2 linked regions of the Caldalkalibacillus thermarum genome follow. The main gene of each other region encodes a partner of the protein of the gene in region 2 in a complex. Links are inferred from orthologs where the notes say so. Each region holds a gene or a part of one and is shown on either strand. Other genes may lie near its edges.

What was found.
Region 1: the proteins of IEW48_RS02450 (region 2) and acsA are in contact, whole or in part, in a cryo-EM structure (PDB 9G7F), measured with the Bacillus subtilis proteins. The link is inferred for Caldalkalibacillus thermarum from one-to-one orthologs.

What each region holds. Positions count from the first base shown.
Region 1 is NZ_BMKZ01000024.1:1,497-11,372, reverse strand. The notes cover bases 5,602-8,562. They hold acsA (acetate--CoA ligase), read right to left. Parts: upstream 7,972-8,562; coding sequence 6,232-7,971; downstream 5,602-6,231. Other genes in these bases: IEW48_RS10340 (hypothetical protein), read left to right, coding at 8,292-8,562; IEW48_RS10350 (DUF309 domain-containing protein), read left to right, coding at 5,628-6,149. Also shown: IEW48_RS17435 (hypothetical protein), read left to right, coding at 105-239; IEW48_RS10365 (hypothetical protein), read right to left, coding at 322-576; pyc (pyruvate carboxylase), read right to left, coding at 726-4,187; putative lipid II flippase FtsW, read right to left, coding at 4,153-5,334; more of IEW48_RS10340, read left to right, coding at 8,563-8,684; IEW48_RS10335 (hypothetical protein), read left to right, coding at 8,795-8,980; IEW48_RS10330 (ornithine--oxo-acid transaminase), read right to left, coding at 9,016-9,876. UniProt on the Bacillus subtilis protein: Catalyzes the conversion of acetate into acetyl-CoA (AcCoA), an essential intermediate at the junction of anabolic and catabolic pathways. AcsA undergoes a two-step reaction.
Region 2 is NZ_BMKZ01000004.1:133-7,825, reverse strand. Bases 4,531-7,257 are described here. They hold IEW48_RS02450 (GNAT family N-acetyltransferase), read right to left. Parts: upstream 6,347-7,257; coding sequence 5,714-6,346; downstream 4,531-5,713. Other genes in these bases: IEW48_RS02445 (Crp/Fnr family transcriptional regulator), read right to left, coding at 6,511-7,014; IEW48_RS02455 (acetoin utilization AcuB family protein), read right to left, coding at 4,929-5,642; IEW48_RS02460 (acetoin utilization protein AcuC), read right to left, coding at 4,531-4,948. Also shown: IEW48_RS02485 (ferredoxin family protein), read right to left, coding at 1-34; IEW48_RS02480 (FAD-dependent oxidoreductase), read right to left, coding at 31-1,329; IEW48_RS02475 (electron transfer flavoprotein subunit alpha/FixB family protein), read right to left, coding at 1,322-2,347; IEW48_RS02470 (electron transfer flavoprotein subunit beta/FixA family protein), read right to left, coding at 2,344-3,171; IEW48_RS02465 (hypothetical protein), read left to right, coding at 3,472-3,666; more of IEW48_RS02460, read right to left, coding at 3,755-4,530. UniProt on the Bacillus subtilis protein: Part of the acuABC operon, which is possibly involved in the breakdown of acetoin and butanediol. Acts as an acetyltransferase inactivating acetyl-CoA synthetase AcsA via acetylation at a Lys residue.

The sequences.
Region 1 (9,876 bases), on a different replicon or contig from region 2:
AGATGATCTTCTTAGAGCGGCGATTGCCAAGGTGAAGCATGCATGGAATGAAAGCGAAAAAAATTGGACAATATAAGGTCAAACCAAGTTAGGAGAGGAATTGAATGATGAAAGCAAATGAAAATCGAAAAACCCCTTCCATAGATTCATTGGAGCAAAAGCAAAAAAAGGCCCAGCCGTCAGAAAAAGTGAATCTGACCGACAAAAAATTATCGGGATCAGACCGACCTTCCACTTAGATCCCATCTGTTACCCCTTATAACGATAAAACGGCTGCCATCATTAGGCAGCCGCCCGTTTGTACGGTAAGTTTCCAGTCAATTAAGCGTTGTTGTCTTCTTCCTCTTCTTCTAACTCAGCATCAGTTTCTTCAGCGTCCTCTTCAACGTCCTCTTCTACTTCTGCGTCAGCATCTTCTACTTCATCTGTTGTATCTTCTAAGTTGGTGTTGGTGTCTTCAACACCAGGTTGTTCGGCAGGCTCATCTGCATCTTGGGAGCTACAGCCAACCAAAGCAGCTCCAAGTGCCAGAGTCAAAACCAAGGTGAGCAGCAAAGATTTGTTCAGTTTTTTCATGCTCAATACCCCCTGTTCATTTTAATTTTTTATTGGATTACGCACATATCATTCGGGGGGTGGCCCTGTTTTAAGGGGGGTATGCGCTAAAAAATGTGACTTTTTTCCTATATTTAACTATTTATCTTAACTGAAGGTGAGTTGCCGGTTTAATCCATCACAATCAGCAAATCGCCTGCGGAAATACTTTCACCCTCACGAATCACAATCCGCCCGATTTTACCGTCCCGTGGGGCTTGAATCGTCGTTTCCATCTTCATCGCTTCAGTGACCATGAGATGTTCCCCTTTTTTCACCTCTTCTCCTTCTTTAACCAACACTTTCACCACGGTACCTGGCATGGTGGCGGCAATATGGTTCGGATTGGCCGGATCGGCCTTTTCTTTTGTCACCACTTCTTTTTCGGCTGACTCATCCACCACCCGGATTTCACGGGGCTGACCATTTAATTCAAAATAAATGGTTCTTGTTCCGTCTGCCTGAACCTCTCCCACAGAGACAAGGGAGACAATTAACGTTTTTCCTTGTTCGATTTCAACCGCCACTTCTTCTCCAAGGCGCAATCCGTAGAAGAAGGTTGGCGTATCCAGAACCGAGACATCCCCATACTGCTGGCGGTGCCGTTCAAACTCCTCAAAAACTTGAGGGTAAAGGACATAGGACAGGACCTCTTCCTTGCTGAAGGAACGCTCAAATTTTTCCTCCAGTTCGCGCTGTACCTGCTCAAAATCGATAGGATCCAGCAGTTCACCGGGCCGGCAGGTAATCGGTTCTTTTCCCTTAAGAATCACTTGTTGCAAACGCTTCGGGAAACCCTGATAGGGCTGGCCCAGGTAACCTTGGAAGAACTGAACCACTGAATCAGGAAAGTCAATGGACTCGCCCCGTTCAAGCACATCCTCTTCGGTTAAGTTGTTCTGGACCATGAACAGGGCCATGTCGCCCACCACCTTGGAAGAAGGGGTCACCTTGACAATATCTCCAAAAAGCATATTGACCCGGCTGTACATCTCTTTCACTTCTTCCCAGCGGTCCGCCAGTCCGACAGCTTTAGCCTGCTGTTGGAGGTTGGTGTATTGGCCACCGGGCATTTCATGCTGGTAAACTTCCGTGCTGGTGGACAAAAGACCGGCGTCAAACCCTTGATAGTAACGGCGCACATCTTCCCAATAGCGGCTCAATTTCTCCAAGTTGGCCAAATCCACTTCAGTGTCCCGGTCTTGACCCTTTAAGGCAGCCACCAATGCGTTCATGCTGGGCTGGGAAGTCAGGCCTGACATGGAGCTGATGGCACAATCAACAATATCTACCCCGGCTTCCGCCGCTTTAAGGTACATGGCCACGCCGTTCCCGCTCGTGTCATGGGTATGCAGGTGAATGGGGATATCAACGGCCTCTTTTAATGCTGAAATCAGATCATAAGCGGCATAGGGTTTTAACAAACCAGCCATGTCTTTAATACCCAAAATGTGGGCCCCCGCTTTTTCCAGCTCCTTGGCCAGATTGACATAATATTTCAGATCATACTTACTCCGCGACGGATCATGAATGTCACCGGTGTAACAAATGCTCGCTTCGGCAATTTTTCCGTTTTCTCTGACAGCCTCGATGGCCAGCCTCATCCCTTCCAGCCAGTTCAAGCTGTCAAAAATACGGAATACATCAATGCCGTTTTCAGCGGATGCCTTGACAAATTCCTTAATGACGTTATCCGGATAATTGGTGTAACCTACCGCATTGGCTCCGCGCAACAGCATCTGAAACAGCACATTGGGCACTTTTTCCCGCAACCGCCTCAATCTCTCCCACGGGTCTTCCTTCAAAAAACGCATGCTGACATCAAAGGTGGCTCCTCCCCACATTTCCAGCGAGAATAGATTGGAGACCAATTTACCCGTTGCTTCCGCCACGCGCAGCATGTCATAGGTCCGGAAACGGGTGGCATACAGAGATTGATGGGCATCCCTGAAGGTGGTGTCGGTCAAAAGCAAACGTTTCTGATCCTTAATCCAGTTGACCAGTCCTTCTGGCCCTTGTTGATCCAAAATCTGTTTGGTCCCCTCAGGATAAGGATCTTTGTATGACGTCACCGGAACGCGGGGGTTAGGAAAGTTCGGTTTTTTCTCCACTTTTTCCAGCCCTGGAAAACCGTTGACAATGGTTTCCCCAATATATTGCAACAGTTTCGTTCCCCGGTCCCGGCGTTCCGGGAAGACAAATAATTCAGGGGTGTTGTCCACAAAAGAAGTGTCATACTCCCCTCGCAGGAATGCTTCATGTTGTACCACGTTTTCCAGGAAAGGAATATTGGTTTTGACACCGCGGATGCGAAATTCTTTCAAGTTTCGCAACATTTTGCTGGCCGCTTGTTCGTAAGTGATCGCCCAGGTTGAGATTTTAACCAGCAATGAATCGTAATGGGGAGAAATAACAGCTCCTGGAAAACCGTTCCCCGCATCCAGGCGTGTGCCAAAGCCCCCGGCCGTTCGGTAAGCTAAGAGCTTCCCGGTATCGGGCATAAAGTTGTTAGCCGGATCTTCTGTGGTGACACGGCATTGAATGGCATAACCCCTGTAACTAATGTCTTCCTGCCGGGGAATATTAAGGGGTTCATCGTGCAGTGAATAACCGGTAGCAATCATAATTTGGGATTGAACGATATCTATACCGGTAATCAATTCTGTAATCGTATGTTCAACCTGCACCCGCGGATTCACTTCAATAAAGTAAAATTGGCCGTCTTTGTCCACCAGGAATTCAACGGTTCCAGCATTCACATAATTTACATTTTTCATCAAACGAACGGCTGCCTCACAAATTTCCTGCCTCAAACGCTCATCCAGTGCCACGCTGGGAGCGACTTCAACCAGCTTTTGATAACGCCGTTGGACGGAGCAGTCCCGCTCAAACAGATGCACAATATGGCCCTGTGCATCACCCAAAATTTGAACTTCAATATGCTTGGGACGTTCAATATATTTTTCCAAATAAACATCCCCACTACCGAACGAGGCACGCGCTTCGGAGCGGGCACGATTGAACGCCTCTTCCACCTCTTCCCGGCTGTTGACAATGCGCATGCCGCGTCCGCCCCCTCCGGAGGCAGCCTTAATAATAAAGGGATAGCCATGTTCCTTGGCAAAAAGCAAGACTTCTTGCAACGATGAAACCGGTTCCTCCGTGCCGGGAATCACAGGCAATCCGGCTTCAATAGCCTGTTTTCTGGCCTGGACCTTATCGCCAAAGATCTGAATATGCTCCGGTTTCGGACCGATGAAAACGATCCCCTCTTCCTCGCAGCGGCGGGCAAACGTGGCATTTTCGGACAAGAAGCCATATCCAGGATGGATGGCATCCACATCATGACGTTTTGCTATTTCAATAATGCCTTCAATGTCTAGATAGGCTTCAATGGGACCTTTGCCTTTACCCACCAGGTAAGCTTCATCCGCTTTAAAGCGGTGCAAGCTTGTCCGGTCTTCCTCAGAGTAAATGGCCACCGTGCGGATATTGAGCTCTGTGCAAGCCCGGAATATGCGGATCGCAATTTCCCCGCGGTTGGCCACCAAGACCTTGTTAAAGGGTCTCTGTCTGAGATGGGTTTTGTTCATGGTGACTCTCCTTTCTCCTGTTCTGTACTGCATAGCGGGATATATTAAGTAAAATCCCTGTTGAAACCAGATTAAGTAACAGGGATGATCCACCATAACTTAAAAAAGGAAGCGTTAATCCAGTGACAGGCAGCAATCCAGACACTACACCAATGTTAATCAGGGCTTGAATGCCAATCATCCCTGAAATTCCAATCCCTAACAACATACCGAAGGCGTCGGGAGCGTGAAGGGAAAGCTGAATACCCCTTAAAATCAGCACGAGGTAAGCAAGCAGGACTCCGATGACGCCTACCAGCCCCCACTCCTCAGCAACCACAGCAAAGATAAAATCGGTATGGGGTTCGGGAAGATAAAACTGTTTTTGGATGCTGTTATTAAACCCCATCCCCCATAAACCACCATTCCCAATGGCATATAAGGACTGTATCGTATGATAGCCTGTGTCCAGCGGATCCGCCCACGGATCCAGAAAGGCGGTCAGCCGTTCCAATCGGTATGGCTGGGTCACGGCAAAAATACCCACCATCAAAAAGCCCATCAACCCAAGGGCCAACATATGCCGCATTCTGGCGCCAGCACAAAACAGGATGACAAAAGTAAACAACATGAGCATAGAAGCAGTTCCCAGATCCCGTTGCAACAAAGTTAAACCAAAAAAGAGCCCGACAATCACCAACGGAGGAAGCACACCCCGTTTAAATTGGGAGATATACCCTTGTTTTTTAGAATATATGGAAGCCAAGTACATAATCAAGCCCAGCTTAACAAATTCGGATGGCTGTAAGGTTACCACCCCTAAATTGAGCCAGCGCTGAGCCCCTTTTTCTTTAAGTCCAAATCCGGGAACCAGCACAAGCACCATCATAACCAGTAAGACAAGCAAAATAACGGGCACCAGTTTCCTGTACAAACGGTAAGGGATGTTCATCGTTATGTATAACATCAACAGGCCCAAAAAAGCCCACACTAATTGTCTTTTAAGGAAATACGCACTGTCTTGGTGTTCCCAATAAGCGATATGGTGGCTGGAGCTGTAAATCATAACCAAACCAAAACCTAGCAAGATCAGCGTAACAATCAGTATGATAAAATCTGGCCGCCCCAGCTCAGAGTGTTGTTCAAGGTCTAACCGGGTTTCGCTCATGTTGTCACAACGCTCCCCTTATCTCAACCTGTGTGTTTCATGACAGGGCTATCCTGCTCAAATGATTGGTGTTAGGCTTATTTTAACATAAACAGACCGGGATGGGACAAGTTAAAATTAAGCCCAGTGATGCCGGGGTCGAAAGCATGAACCATGCGATTATGAGTGTTCTGGCGGAAAATCGCTCATGAGTTAAGACTCACTTCAGAGACTCTCCCCATAACCTCCCTGTACAACTTTAAGTATGTTATAATAAATGAGCATACGGAAAAAGAGACGGCGGGGGAATTCCCTTGTATCCAAAAGCTTATGTGGATTATCTGGTTCATTTTCATGGCAGCCGGGACTACTTTGAGTGCCATGAGGTATTGGAAGAATATTGGAAAAGCCAGCCTGACCGGGAAAAAGTATGGGTCGGGCTGATTCAGTTGGCAGTGGGACTGTATCATCATCGCCGGGGCAATTTCAATGGCGCAGCCAAAATGCTGGCCAGTGCCCGGCAGATTTTAGGCAAGGAAAAAGCAGCTGTTCAAAAACTAGGCCTGGATCCGGCGGCACTTTTAAAGCAGATCAGTGAGCGGTTAAATGATGTACAGCAGCGGAAAGCTTATACAAGCCTTAATTTGCCTATTACAGATCACCAGTTGTTGCAACACTGCCGGCAGGTTTGCCAGGAGAAAAACTTAACCTGGGGAAAAGACAGTGATCCAGACAATGCATTTCTCATCCATAAACATAAGCTTCGTGACCGCAGCGATGTGATCAGGGAACGGGAATGGCAGAAGAAGCGCAAGGCAAAGCAGCGCAAAACCTGATAAGCTTTATAGACCTCATAAGCTCACAAAAAAGGATGCCAGATTGGCACCCTTTTTTATTGCTTATCTTTATCCTACCGCCTTAATCTTCCATGGTGGACAGGTCGCCGGTTGGCAAGCCCAGCTCCCAAGCTTTCAGCACCCGGCGCATAATTTTTCCGCTGCGGGTTTTGGGCAATTTATCTCTAAACTCAATCTCACGGGGAGCCGCATGGGCAGCCAAGCCCTTTTTGACAAATTGCCGAATTTCTTCCTTCAGCTCCTCTGACGGCTCATAACCTGCTCTTAGTGAGACGAAGGCCTTAATAATCTCACCCCGGACAGGGTCAGGTTTGCCGATCACTCCTGCTTCTGCCACAGCAGGATGTTCAACAAGCTTGCTTTCCACCTCAAATGGACCAACACGTTCGCCTGATGTCATAATGACATCATCCACACGTCCCTGGAACCAGAAATAACCGTCTTCATCCTTGTATGCGGAATCACCGGAAATGTACCAGCCTTTAATGCGGAAATACTCATTATATTTCTCTTCATTTTTCCAAATCTTTCTCATCATGGACGGCCAACCGGCCTTAATAGCCAGATTGCCCATCTGATAAGGTGGCAGCGGATTGCCTTCGTCATCAATAATGTCTGCTTCAATTCCGGGGAATGGCTTGCCCATGGAACCGGGTCTGATCTCCATGCACGGATAGTTGCAAATCATCATCCCGCCTGTTTCCGTCATCCACCAGGTATCGTGAATCCGCCGTTTATACACTTGTAACCCCCAGCGGATCACCTCCGGATTAAGCGGTTCACCCACGCTTAAAATATGACGCAGGGAGGACAGGTCATAACGCTCTGCCACAGCTTCTCCCGCTCCCATTAGCATGCGGAAAGCGGTCGGTGCACTGTACCAGACTGTGACTTTATATTTTTCAATGGTGTAATACCAATCTTCTGGGCTGAAACGGCCGCCCCGGATGACATTGGTCACACCATTGAGCCAAGGGGCAAAGATGCCGTATGATGTGCCGGTCACCCAGCCCGGGTCTGCGGTACACCAATAAACATCATCTTCTTTCAAATCAAGCACCCATTTGCCGGTCTGATAGTGTTGCAGCATGGCGTAGTGTACATGCAGAACCCCTTTTGGCTTTCCAGTAGAACCGGAAGTATAGTGTAAAATAAGCGGATCTTCTTTATCCACCCAGACGATGTCAAACTCTGTGGACGCTTCAGCCATTTCCTTATGAAAATCATGGAAGGTCACTGTCGGATGATCTTGTTTAAATTGGTCAAGGTCAATGTTTTCCCCAACCAGGACAATGTGTTTCAAAGCAGGCAAATCTTTACTCGGCACACGGGGTAACAGTTCAGGTGTGGTGACCAGCGCAACAGCTTCGGCATTTTCCAGACGGTCTCTAACCGCCCCTTCCATAAAGGCCTCAAATAACGGCCCAACAATTGCCCCCAATTTGATGGCCCCAAGCAAGCTGAAATACAACTCCGGTGAACGGGGCATGAAAATAAACACCCGGTCACCTTTCTGAATACCTAATTTTTTCAGGACGTTGGCAGCCTGATTTGACTTTTCCTTCATCTCCTGGAAAGTATATTGCTCATCTCTGTTGGCATCGCTGTAGTACAGGGCTACCTTGTCTCTGCGCTTCCCTTCAGCGTGACGGTCAATGGCTTCATAAGCCATATTCACTTTACCAGTCTCATACCAGGAAAACGCTTTTTCCACATCAGACCAAGAAAATGTGCGTCTGGCTTCCTCATAATCCTGAAGGTTAAACCCCGCTCCTTGTACTTCAATCGTTTCTGTTTTCATAGCCAACACTCCTCCCCTTGTCATACTCAACATAAGATAAAAATGTTTGTCTACCATTAGAATAGACTATATGGAATGTTTTTTTAAATGCCAACATTTATCTTATTATAAAATGTAAACGCTTGCTTATTCATATATTTTATTGATTTTTTCTCAATTTTCCATACCTGCGGTCCGAAACGTGAGCACTGAAGTCTGAAATGTGTTCAAACACCGTCTAATGGTTTGCTTAAAACAAAAGTACCATTCCCTCCATTTTTCTTCTAAAGCCTTTTTGGTATAATGTGAAAGAGCAGGGGTTTGCCAAGGGAGGTGGAAAGTTGAAGATCTATAAATGTTCAGGGTTTGAATACGAAAAGGCGTTACCCACCACAATGGAAGACCAATTTAACGAATCTGAAGTGGTCTATGATCATCTTGGTGAAAAACGGACATTAACTGTCACCTATGTACGTTATTTTGATACATATGTGCAAGAAAAAGGGATTTATGATCCTGAACAGACAGGCATTCCCTTTTACCATCTGGTCGCTTTGCTGGTTTTAATGAAGCATCACGGTTTTGTCAATGCCCAGCGCTTGTACTTTAACGATACCAAAAAGTTCCTCAACGCCTTTAACCAGGAGGATATTGAAGAGGCGGTCTCCATTTACCGCTCCCTGCAACAATCCGAACCATTAGCAGAAGCAAACCATTCGGAAACCATGTCTTGAACCAAGGCATGGTCTTTTTATGCTTCTGGAGGAAAAAGAATCTAGCCTATGCTCGCACATGGAGTCTAACAAACATTGGCATACTATGAACTGACACAGGAGGTGAAAGCATGGCTAAACGCAATCATGATCCTGATCACGAAGGGCGTGACCGCTATTTTGTGGATATTGACCGGATGATTAATGAGGGCCTGGGTGGCGGACAAGTGACGTTGGACAACGGATTAATTGAAGAAGCTCGGGAGTTATCGGAAGAAGTTAACCGCACTTCCCCCACAAAACAAGAAGAGAGATAGCCGGCAGAGCTACCTCTCTTTTTGTTTCGTGATTTTTAAGCAGGCTGTAAAACGGCCTTAATGCGCTCAAAAGCCCAATCCAATTCTTCTTCTTTGATAATGAGCGGCGGAGCCAGGCGGATGGTATGTTCATGGGTTTCTTTGCACAAGAGCCCTTGTTCCTTTAGGGCTTCGCAATAGGGACGGGCCGGCTCGGTCAGTTCGATGCCAATGAACAATCCCTTGCCACGGATTTCTTTGATCTTTGGATTACGGAGTTCCTGTAATTTGGACATCAAATACGCTCCCAACTTTAATGAACGGTCAACAAGATTTTCTTCTTCAATCACTTCCAAAGCCGCAATGGCACAAGCACAGCCAAGGGGATTGCCTCCAAATGTAGAACCATGGGAACCAGGGTCAAACACACCTAGCACATCCCGGTCAGCACTGACGGCAGAGATGGGGAACACGCCCCCTCCTAGTGCCTTGCCCAGAATATAGATGTCCGGTTTCACATCCTCCCAGTCGCAAGCAAACATCTTCCCTGTCCGGCCAAAACCTGTTTGGATCTCATCGGCTACAAACAAGATGTTGTGCTCATCACATATACGGCGAACCTCCCGCAAATACCCTTCAGGAGGAATAATAATGCCCGCTTCACCCTGAATGGGTTCCACCAGGAAAGCTGCCGTACGGGGTGTAATCGCTCGCCTTAGCGCCTCAGCATCTCCGTAAGGGATGATTTTAAACCCTGGTGTAAAAGGGCCAAACCCACGACGGTATCCTTCTTCGGAAGAGAATGATGTCACTGTGATGGTTCGCCCGTGGAAGTTGCCCTCACAGACAATGATCTCCGCCTGGTTTTCAGGGACTTGCTTGACCTGGTAAGCCCAGCGCCGAACCGCTTTGATTGC
Region 2 (7,693 bases):
ACCGGACAAGATACTGTTTCTCCTCGATGTTCATCCTTTGATCACCTTCCAGGCGCGGATCATATCCCGCGCGATTTTAAACCGTTCTCCAACCGTCCCCAACTGGCGGATCAACTGCTTTTGTATTTCTTTTTTTGGTGTGCCATCCACCGTGAAGAAGTGGCTGGCTGCCCTGTTCAGCATAGGGATATACTGTTCAAAGTATTGCGGGAAACGTTCAAAGTGACGGGTGGTATCTTTGTACTTTTTCAAGTCCTGTCCAACATAGCTGTTTAACAGATTAACACGGTAACTGTCCAGAACATTCTCCGAAAAATCATTCAGCTCTTTGGCCGTCATGATGGCCTCGGCAGCCAGTACTCCGGAAGTCATGGCCAGGTTGGATCCCTCCCGGTGGATGGAATTGACCAGCTGGGCCGCATCTCCCACGACCAGCACCCCATGACCCACCAGTTTGGGCATGGAACGCCAGCCTCCTTCTGGAATGAGGTGTGCCAGATATTCCTGAGGCTCACTGCCAGCGATCAAGGGCTGAATCAGGGGATGCTGTTTCAGCCGTTCCAACAGTTCGTACGGTTTCAGCTTATGTTTGATCAAACCAGACAATAAGGCACCAACGCCAACATTGATGCTGTCCTTGTTGGTGTAGACAAAACCGGTGCCCAAAATGCCCTGGGTGGCATCTCCAAAAATCTCAATGGTACAACCCTGGTTCGGCTCCAGATTAAAACGTGCTTCAATGGCAGCCTTGTCCAGTTTAAGCACTTCCATGGTAGCTAAAGCCACTTCATCAGGTTGCCATTCCTTATGAAATCCCAATGATTTGGCTAACAGAGAGTTCACACCGTCAGCCAACACAACTACATCGGCGTAAACATCTCCATCAGGACGGTCGGTACGCACGCCAACCACCCGTCCGTCTTGGACAATACATTCCTTGACCACTGTTTCGTTAACGAGCAAGGCCCCGGCTTCAACTGCTTTCTGGGCAAACCATTGATCAAACTTGGCCCTGAGCACCGTAAAACAGTTGTACGGCTCCCTGGCCCATTCCAAACCCTTATAGCTGAATGTGACAGCCGATTCCCGATCCAGCAGCATAAAGCGCTGCTCCACCACCGGCCTCTCCAGCGGAGCCTCCTTGTAAAAACCCGGGATGATGTCGTCCAGCATTTTGCGGTACAACACACCACCCATGACATTTTTGGCTCCAGGATATTCCCCCCGCTCAATGATCAACACATCCAATCCTGCTTTGGCCAGCGTATAGGCACAAGACACACCAGCAGGTCCGGCTCCCACAATGATACAATCAAATTTTTCAGGCATGTTGAACCTCCTCTCTGTAGAGAGCCTCTTTAAAGGCTGCAATCAACGCCGGTACGACCTCGAAAGCATCACCGACAATGCCGTAATGGCAGGTTTGAAAGATGGGCGCGTTGGGATCATTATTGATAGCAATGATCAATTCTGAGTTTTGCATGCCCACCACATGCTGAATGGCACCTGAAATGCCGATAGCAAAGTAGATTTTTGGGGTGACGGTCACCCCGGTCTGCCCAATTTGGTGGTGATGATCAATCCACCCCGCCTCTACAGCATCCCGGCTGGCGCCGACCGAAGCACCCAACACCTCGGCTAACTTATAGCAAAGCTGAAAGCCTTCAGCATCCTTCAAGCCTTTGCCTCCGGCGACAATAATATCCGCTTCGTCCAGGCGGGGCCGCTTGGTTGTCTCTCTGACCACTTCCAGTACTTTGGTCCGCACCTCATCTTCTGTTAAGGTGATTTGCTCCTCAACCACTTGGCCCCGTCTGCCCGGTTCAGGAGCAAGGGCTTTCATCACTTTGGGACGCACCGTGGCCATTTGGGGCCGATGCTTTTTGCATAAAATCGTGGCCATAATGTTGCCCCCAAAGGCCGGACGGCTGGCTTCAAGCAAGCCAGTCTCCGGATCAACATCCAACATGGTGCAGTCAGCCGTCAATCCCGTGGCCAGATCAGTGGCCACAGCACTGGCCAGATCTTTCCCTGTTGAGGTGGCCCCGTACAGCATGATTTCAGGCTTATATTTGCGACAGGCCTCCACCACGGCGTGCATGTACGGTTCGGTGCGGTACTGGCTGAAGATGGGAGCATCATAGACATAAACCTTGTCAGCACCATACTGAAACAGTGTATTTGTTAAGTCTTTCACATTGTGGCCGATTAAAATACCGGCCAGCTCCACTCCCCGTTTGTCAGCCAAAGCCCGCCCGGCACCGAGGAGCTCCAAGGAAACGGGAGCCACCTCACGATCACGCTGTTCTATAAACACCCAGACGCCTTTAAACTCATCCAGATTCATCGGACTCCCTCCCGTTCAGTGAACAACTCTCTTTTTTGCAGGACAATATCTAGCAGTTGCTGCACCTGCTCCTGTATGTCCCCCTCCAACAGGGTGCCTCCTTGAGGTTTTTCAGGGGTCCATATTTTACCAACCACCGTTGGCGATCCCTTTAAGCCCAGTTGTTTGCGGTCCACATCCTCCAAATCATCCACAGACCAGATTTGAGGCTGGTAACGGGCCGCCTTGATCATGTTGGGCAACGGGGCATAGGAGAGGTCGTTAATCTCTTTTTCAACTGCACACAGGCAAGGCAGGCAAGACTGAACCACTTCATAGCCATCCTCCAGCTTGCGGTGCACGATGATATACCGGTCTTTAAGGTTAAGCTCTGCAATCTTTTTCACCGCTGTTAAGGGTGGAATGTCCAGCCGGCGGGCAATGCCCGGACCCACCTGACCGGTATCACCGTCAATGCTCATCTTGCCGCATAAAATCAAGTCAATCGGTTTAATTGTGGAGATTTTCTCTAATGCCTTGCTCAAAGCATAACTGGTCGCCAGGGTATCCGCTCCGGCGAAGGCCCGGTCGGAAATCATGTAACCGTCATCGGCACCGATTTCAATACACTTTTTGATCGCTTTCACCGCAGGGGGCGGTCCCATGGTCAGGACAGAAACAGTTCCCCCATAACGCTGCTTCAGGCGGACTGCTTCTTCCACCGCATGGGCATCATACGGATTCAAAATGGCAGGTGCACTGGCCCGGTCTATGGTTTTGGTTTTGGGATTCATTTTAATCACTTTGGTATCCGGCACCTGCTTGATACAAACGACAATGTGCATCTCTTATCACGCTCCTCTCCTCATCTGGGCACATTTCCCGGCCATCTTCTTCAAGCCTGGCATAGACAGCCAAGGCTGAGACAAGCTTGCTCCTTGTTCATCTTAACAAAGCAGCACTCAGTTGCCTGTGATATAAATCACGAATAATTTCAAAAATAAAAAATCGACAATTCTGAGAACATGACAGCCAAGGTGACAAATATAACTGCTTGGCGGGATCCTCCCTGCTAAATTGGAAACAGAACAGCCTAATGAAAAACAGGCATCTGTTTACGACAAAAGCCAAAGGAGGGGGAAATCGTGCTTCAGGTAGGGGACGTGGTCAGATTTAGAATAGATGGCACACTGGGTGTGGTGATCAAAGTGCATGAGAAGGATTGTTATGTATTGTGGGAAGATGGTTTCAGCAGCCTGGAGCTTTACGATGAACTGATAAAGGATGAATATTGGACAGCCAGACAACGGATCGACCCCCGGCATCCATGTGCACCATGATCAAGAACAGGGGAAAAACATTCCCCTGCATCGTTTATTACATCTGTTTTATTTATTTTTATGAAATCACTTTTTAGGTGGTTTTGGGCTAGTGTGGTCCCACTTGCTGGCGCAAGTAGGATAAGGCTTGCTTAAGCATGAGCCGGTTCTTCTCCTCAATCTCCTTCTGACGGGGGATAACAGGCAGCACCTCTTCCTCATCCAGCCATAAAGCAGGCACCGGGCCATTAACATGAGCCCTGACAGCAGACAGCCAAGATTCAGGCAATGGCCCTTGCTTGACTGGCACATCGTTCATGACCATCCACAACAATCCCCAAGCACGGGGTACAACACGGTAGATGTCATACCCCCCGCCACCAACGGCCAGCCATTTTCCTCCCGTATAGGTTTCGGCTGCCTGCTTGATCAACTCAGGCATACGGACATAGATCGACATGGACCCTGCCAAATGGGTCAGCGGATCATAAAAATGGGCATCACAGCCGTGCTGGCTGATAATGATATCCGGCTTAAAAAACTGAAGCACGGCTTCTAAACCCCTTTCAAAACAATCCAGCCAGGACGCGTCCTGAGTAAAGGCATCGACCGGCAAGTTTAAGCAATAACCATACCCTTCGCCAATGCCCTTTTCGTTGACATGACCCGTACCAGGATATAAGTAGCGGCCCGTTTCGTGAATGGAAAAGGTAAACACATGAGGATCATGGTAAAAGATCCACTGCACCCCATCGCCATGATGGGCATCGGTGTCAATATACAGCACCTTCATGTCATATTGCCTGCGCACATACTCAATAGCCACGGCACAGTCATTATAGATGCAAAATCCAGAGGCCTTTCCCCGCTGGGCATGATGCAATCCCCCGGCCAGATTGAGGACGCGTTTGGTACGGCCTTGGGCGATCAACTCCGCCCCCAGCAAGGTTCCGCCCACCGCCAATACTGCTTGCCGGTGCATGTCAGGAAAAAGAGGGGTATCTTCAGTTCCTAAGCCGAAAGGATGGAATTCGGGATGCTCCTGTCCGGGAGAAGACTGCCCTGACACTTGACTCGCCTTTTTAACCGCTTCAATATACTCCCTGTCGTGGACAAGCAAGAGCTCCTCATCGGTGGCCATGCGGGGAGCACGCACCTGGTCCGGGATTAAAAATCCACAACATTCCAGCAATTGTTTGGTTAAAGCGATCCGCTTCTGGTTGAAAGGATGCTCATCATGAAAAAAATAGTTGAGCACCGCTTCGCTGTAAATGAAGATAGGCTTAGAGGTTGGCCGACCCATCATTGTTTTGCTCCTTTGCTTTCATTCTTTGCTGAGTTTTTTCCTGTGCGTTGTGCTTCACGTCCAGCTTTTCCGGCCAGATCACCCGGAAACCATGCTGTTCAATCCGTTCAATGATGGGGCGGGGATCGATAGTCTCTACCCTGAAACTAAGATTTTTCTTGCCTTTTTTCTTGCTGGGGTAAACATACACATTGGAAATATTGACATGACACTCTTTAATAATCTGGGCTACATCGGCCAGACGCCCAGTGGTATCGTCCACCTCGATTTTAAGATATGAACTGGGCCGGTCTACACCCATCAATTCTACCAGGGAATGGAGAATATCGGATTCCGTGACGATGCCCACCAGTTTCCCCTGGCTGACAACTGGCAAACAGCCGATTTTGGCTGTATACAGCGTTAACGCTGCTTCTTCAATAAAATCTAAAGGATGAATGGTGATCACATCTTTTTTCATGACGGATGAAACCGGATGTTGATATATGTCGTCCACTTCAACTTCTTTGTGGATCACAGAAGGAAGGGCGTCCCGCAAATCCCGGTCAGAAATAATCCCCACCAGCGTCTCCCCCTCGACCACCGGGAGATGGCGTATGCGGTGTTCCTGACACAAACGCCTGGCTTCCCTAATGGTTGTGCTTGGAGAGACAGTGATCACCTTCCGTTTCATCACCTCTTCTATTTGCATCTCCTATGCCTCCTTGTGTTTAAACAACGGTTAAAAAACGACGCCCATTTGGCATGGTCATACTTACGTGCCTAATACATAAACCGGCGTTTAAAGCGCATGCGGTCAAACTTTTCAATGGAGCTCATGGGGACACGTTTACCAATCCGGGCCATTAAGCAATTGGCAGGATGGGAACATATCTCGGGGTCGTCGGTGGCAAACCAGGTCAGCCCCACACTGCCCATCACCTTCTCCATCACTTTGCGGTACTCCCACACAGACAAACCTGTTCCCTTTAAATCCCAGTGCCAGTAATACTCCGTACTGATGACAATATAATCTTCCATGGCGTCATCCCGGAAGGCCACTTGCAGCATACGTTTGGCCAGCCCGATGTTACGGTAAGGAGGGGCAACCTCAATGGCCCCCAATTCCAGCAAATCTTCCATCTTTTCTTCCGACCATCTTTCAAGTGGATCGGGGTACAAAAACGTAACATAAGCCACAATCATATGGCCATCCAGGGAAACAATAATGCGGGCCTCGGGCAATTGGGCAATCGACAGCAAGGCTTTATACTGCTGTTCAGGCGGCCTGAAAGCCGTTAAACCTTCATGAAAATCATAACCCTTAAGCTCTTCATGCGTAACCGGCCCTTGAATGTTAATTGTCCGCCCCTCAAACTCAGTGGTATCACGATAAAAAGTTTTGGTATGCTCCACCATAAATTCCTCCCGATGAGGATTGTTTTCCCTCTATTATCTCATGTCTCTTAGCTATCTAAAACTTTAAAGGCCCGCTTCGCTTGTTACAGTGATATCTGTCACTGATTCAGGCCGTTCCTTGAACAAATTGTGACAGCAGTCACACCCAACTTTCTAGGGAGCTATGGACGGCAACGCTTCCTGAGCAAGCGGTTGACCGTCTCACGCCGCACACCGATGAACTGGCCGATTTCTTCCTGGTTGAGCACATCGGCCAGCACTAAATGGGGAAAATGACGCCTGAACCACCGTTCTGCTAGCTCAAACCGTTCCGCTGGTTTCACCGCCGTCAGCTGGTCAATCCGCTGCTGCATCATCCTTAATTTTTCCTGCAACACCAAAGCAATCTCTTTCAGGCGCTCCGGGTTTTGGTCCAGCTCGTGATACCAGCTGTCACTGGTGATGATCTCCACTTCACTATTGAGAAGGGCAACCGCGGTGCCAAAATACTCCTTTTGTGTCAACAATGAATGATGGGGAAAAATTTCCCCCGGAAGAATCAGGTTGACCAGTGTGGAGGTGCCATCCTCCTTCACACGGACAATTTTAAGCAAGCCCTCTTTAAGGTGATAAAGGGAGCCTGTGTCGCCTTGATGAAACAAAACTTGACCCGGTTTCAGTTTCATTGTTCCACTACTCCTTTGGATTTAACACCTCATAGTAACTCCTCCGCTGCGTGTCACTCCAAAATTAATGGGGTATCCTTGCTTACGTAAGAAGATACCCCATTTTTTACCGATCAAAACACTAGTTACTGAAACTGCTGTTGCAATTTCTCTTTTTCTTCCGTTGTCAACATGCGTTCAGCCATTGGAAAAAGCACGTTTTCTTCGTTGGGCTGTTGCATAAAATACATCCATCGCTTTTCTCAACGGAACATGTTCTTCCTTTAATTGCTTCAATGGCGCGGAGAGTGTCACATTCAACATGTCACCCATATTCATATGACCGCATCCAAATGGCCTTGGCGAATCTTCTTCATTCGCTCCGCTAGGCATTAGAGTATTCTCAATTGTTTCACTCAGCGTACAGGTCTGACCAAAAGGTGGAAACGTTCATCTCCTGCTGACAACCAATAACCACAGCGCTGATCATAAGCAGGCATAAATCATGATCAAACGGATATACTTCATATTGACTTAGCGGTTAAATATAAAACCAGATATAAAGATTATCATTTCCTGAAGTAGAATATATATGATAATGATTCTCAATATCTGTGATCGTACTCACAGACAAGAATAAATTTTTGGCCTAAAGTAAATCTAGACAAGAATAAATAATAGATTAAAGTCACCCATCTAA